Regions from separate parts of the Paenibacillus sp. QJM3NY_38 genome, predicted to be linked through region 2. Evidence: riboswitches for the same ligand, from Rfam matches in the RefSeq annotation. Region 2 holds a riboswitch; the other holds the start of a gene.
What was found. Region 2 has a riboswitch for cobalamin ahead of AC0VZ8_RS27385 (ABC transporter substrate-binding protein). Riboswitches for the same ligand answer to the same signal wherever they lie in the genome.

Region 1 (2,202 bases), 2.1 Mb from region 2:
TGTACGGTGTACCCGTTTCAAGCTGGGATTTCATGATGCGCTTCATAATGTCGATGGCTTGTACCGTAATGCGTGGCAGCAGCGGGTTTGCTACAGCTTCAGCATACTTTTGACGGAATTCGCCTTCGCCTTGTCCTTGATCATAGAAGTCTTCCAGGCCCAGCGGACGGCCATTCTCGTCTTTCCAGCCCATGATTTTCTTCACTTCGTGCGGACAGAACAAGCTCCACTCTTCACGTGCTTCTACAGCCTCCATGAACAAGTCAGGCAGACATACGCCATGGAACACGTCATGTGCTCTCATACGCTCGTCACCGTTGTTCAGCTTCAGATCCAGGAAGGACAGAATGTCTTTGTGGAACACATCCAGATAAACCGCGATGGCACCTTTACGGGTTCCCAATTGGTCAACGCTAACAGCGGTGTTGTTCAACTGGCGAATCCAAGGGATAACGCCGGAGCTGGTATTCTTGTGACCGCGGATGTCAGAGCCGCGTGCACGGACTTTACCGAGGTATACCCCGATGCCGCCGCCCATTTTGCTGAGACGGGCGATATCCGTATTGGAATCGAAGATCCCCTCCAGGGAGTCGTCCACGGTATCGATGAAGCAGCTGGAAAGCTGGCCGGCTACCTTTTTGCCTGCATTGGACATTGTCGGCGTAGCCGCCGTCATGTACAGGTTACTCATGGCCCAGTAGGCTTCTTTGACAAGGTCGAGACGCTTGTCGGCAGGCTCGTTATGCATGAGGAACATCGCGATGACCATGTAACGTTCTTGCGGAAGTTCCATAACGCGACCATCAAAATCGTTTGCCAGGTAACGCTCAGCCAGCGTCAACAGACCGATGTAATCAAACAGCAGATCACGGCTTGGATCGATGCACTCGCCGAGTTCTTCGATTTGTTCTTTGGTATAGCTGGTCAGAAGATCCTCGCGATAGATGCCTTTTTGTACAAGTTCCGTAATGAGCGGATAGAAGGCACCGTATGGTTCTTCCGGGTAGGCTTTGTATCGGCGGTTGGTGGCCGCTTTTTTATATAAAGAGGTCAGAAACGAACGCGCAGCTGCAAACTTCCAATTCGGTTCCTCTTTGGTGACAAGCTCAAGGGCGGACATCGTGAAGGCGTTGCTGATTTCTTCGCCGGTAACTTGCTCGCCGCGCAATTTGGCATTGACGCCGCGAAGCAGGCGTTCTTTATCGAGCATGTCCAATCCTTTCAGAGTCCGATCGGCATAGACGGAGAGGCGAATTTCATCAAAGGCGAGCTGACGGTTGTTCGGTTTAACTACGAGCTGGGGCATGAATAAATTCCTCGCTTTCTTCGGGGGAAATATGAAAAAGGACATCAAAAAAACATTTTCTGAAACCCGCGGGCAGGCTTGAAAATGTCCGTGCGCTGTGATTCGAAAATGACGTTTGCCATAAGCCCATGAACGGGCATGATGTTATGTACAGACGCAAGTTTAACGAACACTTACCTAAAACCCCGTAGGTTGGTGTCTACTGCATATAGGCAGGTCTCCTGACTTGAGCTTCTTCCCTCGGCATTGCCTTTCCCGAAACATTGCTCCGGTTCCTCGGTGGCATATGTCGGATGTGGACGGCTGATAGATCATAAACAGCCTTAGAGCCCTTACAGTGGCGGGACCGTGATGGATTTACACCATGCTTCCCTATTAAGCCGGACTGCCTTATAGGTTGATCCGGCACCTATACACACTATATTTGGTTGTTGTTAATCTAATTTAACCCAATATATTGTGTTTGTAAACCATATTCTTAAAATTGAACGCAAAATGAATTATAGCAAACGAGCGGTCATTGTGCCAGTTAAGAAACTGCCAAAAGGCCATAACATTTCCGGAATTGTGACCAAATGCGACCTTTTCTGCGCAGATACCACGTATATTATCGTTTTGACAAAATAGGATATATTCGTATGGACGAAACGAGGAAGGTACACCATATCTTGTGTGAAGCTAAAGGCAGACGGACTTTGATATGGAGGGCCAGAATTGTTATGATAACAGTATTCGGAAATTTAGAGCATACCATATAATTGGGATGGGAACGAGGGAGGTTTTTAAGATGGCAATAGCGGAGGTAACGGTGATTCCAATCGGAACCGCAACAACGAGTTTGAGCTCTTATGTTGCTGAGATGCAGCGTGTATTGAAACAACAGGATGGAATATCCT
Region 2 (2,202 bases):
CCAATGTTTTCTTGGTTGCTTCGTCAACGACATCGTCCGTGTACAGTATGACGTCGGGGTTTGCAGCGATAATATTCTCCTCGCTGATTTCGAACCAGCCTTCCGCTTCGCCGGCTGCGTTAACGCCGCCAGCTAAGGTGATGATCTCATCCATAAACTCGCCCTTGCCGACGGTCCATCCTGGAGAGAATTCCACATACACTTTTTTCTTGTCTTCATCCTTCACGGATTTTACGGCATCCGTAACGGTAGTCAATTCCTGCTTCATCTGATCCACGACCGCTTTCGCCTCCGCTTGACGGTCCGTAATTTGCCCGATCAGTTCGATGTTCTCCATCACGGCATCAATGGTTTTCGGATCATTGACGAACAGGGTCACGCCAAGCTCACGCAATTTCTCGGCATTCTCGGCATTCATCGAAGCGGCGAATACCACATCGGCATCGGCTGCAATAATAGCCTCTTCATTTACTTGGAACCCGCCCAATTTCGGCTTGGATTTGGCAGCTTCCGGATAATCGTCATTATCGGACACGCCCACAATTTCCTCATCCAGGCCCAAAGCGAACAGTTTTTCCGTCTCGGACGGTGTCAGGGATGCAATTTTGACCGGAGCCTTCTCAAACGTCATTTCAACCCCGGTTGAATCCTTAACGGTCAGCGGATACGTCGTTTTAAGCTCTTCGCCCGAATCCGCAGGCGCTTCGTTATTCTGCTCTTCCTGCTGTGCCGGCGGCGTTGTATCCTTCGGCGCCGCTTCTTCGCCTCCACAGCCGATCAAGGCCAGAGCCATCAGTATGGCTACCAGAAGTACGGACCATGTTTTGTTCAATGCTTTCATCTCTTGAAATCCCCCTATACATAATTGAGAACCTGGCGCTGCGAGTTTACATTCCTTCGACCGATCCTTACCGGGAGAAAAAAACATCAATCGTCATACTCCAAAGAAGCAAAAATCCCTGACTCCTCGTAAACAAGGAATCAGGGATTACGTTTTAACATAAGGACATCTGGACCACCGTTCACAGATAGCGCCTTAAACTTCCGCCCACACATGCTGCATGGGTCCGGCAAACGTAATCCTCTCCTCGAAGGACCGTCATTCATTCGCCGAGGGCAGGTCTCCTGACTTGCAGGCTGTAACGACTTCTCCGCCTTCCCAAGCGCTTTCGGCTCAGTGGCATATGGAGAAGTCCCTGCTTCACAGTGGCGGGACCGTGCCGGACTTGCACCGGCTTCCCTATTAACCCGGCAGATGACAATAAATGCCTTCTGTCCGGGACCCTCGCAAATAATATGAATTTATGTATGTTAGGCCAAGCATGGTTTCTCTGCCCAAGATTATAGGCGATAAACCTCCCTCTTACAACCGAAAGTTTCGGTCATTTCAAATGCCTTATGATACGGATTTATCCCGTTATCGCCCATTCCGCACCGATATCATACGATTTCGTTTAATCGCTTAACCGTACGCCTAGCCAGCGTTCTCCATCCCAAGTCAATTGCAACTGGAGCTCCTCCCCCGGCGACACCTGCGTCTCCCAGAATTCCGTATGCGGAAGGGCTGCTGCCGCGATCTGCCGGATGACGCCCCCATGGGTGACCACAAGCACATCAAGCTCCGCCCTCTGTGCTCCAAGGACATAACTAACTGGCATTGCCATTGTCTCTGCCTCTGCCTCTGCCTCTGCCTCTGCCTCTGCCTCTGCCTCTGCCTCTGCCTCTGCCTCTGCCTCTGCCTCTGCCTCTGCCTCTGCCTCTGCCTCTGCCTGCACAAGGGTATCCGGATCTTCCTCTACATGCAACAGTTCCTTTAAATCCAAATACATTCCGGTCAAGAATGTCTGAATCCGGGAACGGAACGCCTCCCAGCTCTCCCCATTCGGCGGCGTAACTTCTGCGGGGTTATCAATCCAGCGCCGATAGGAGATATCCGATTTCAAATCCTCGTAGGTTTTCCCTTCCCAATCTCCTAAATCGAGCTCGCGCAGCCGCGGATCATACACCACTCCCGGTATAATCCTGCCCAAAACTTCACCATCAGGAATGGCAGTCATTTTGGAGTCCGATAGGATAACATTCAGCGTCTGTCTGCATCGAAGGAGATCGCTGCAATAGATCCGGACAAAGTGCCTGGTAAAAAACCTATCCCGCAGCGGGAGGAGCTGTTCTCTTCCCTCAACCAGGATTCCCAGATCCTCG

Region 1: linked by a shared signal. The riboswitch ahead of AC0VZ8_RS03405 (ribonucleoside-diphosphate reductase subunit alpha) and the one ahead of AC0VZ8_RS27385 (ABC transporter substrate-binding protein) in region 2 are both predicted to bind cobalamin.

Annotation. Positions count from the first base shown of each region.
Region 1 covers NZ_CM149665.1:766,854-769,055, forward strand. The annotation lists gene AC0VZ8_RS03405 (ribonucleoside-diphosphate reductase subunit alpha) at 1-1,306, opposite strand, end outside; cobalamin riboswitch at 1,501-1,734, opposite strand; gene AC0VZ8_RS03410 (MTH1187 family thiamine-binding protein) at 2,094-2,202, shown strand, end outside.
Region 2 covers NZ_CM149665.1:5,934,982-5,937,183, forward strand. The annotation lists gene AC0VZ8_RS27385 (ABC transporter substrate-binding protein) at 1-841, opposite strand, end outside; cobalamin riboswitch at 1,099-1,302, opposite strand; gene AC0VZ8_RS27390 (histidine phosphatase family protein) at 1,455-2,202, opposite strand, start outside.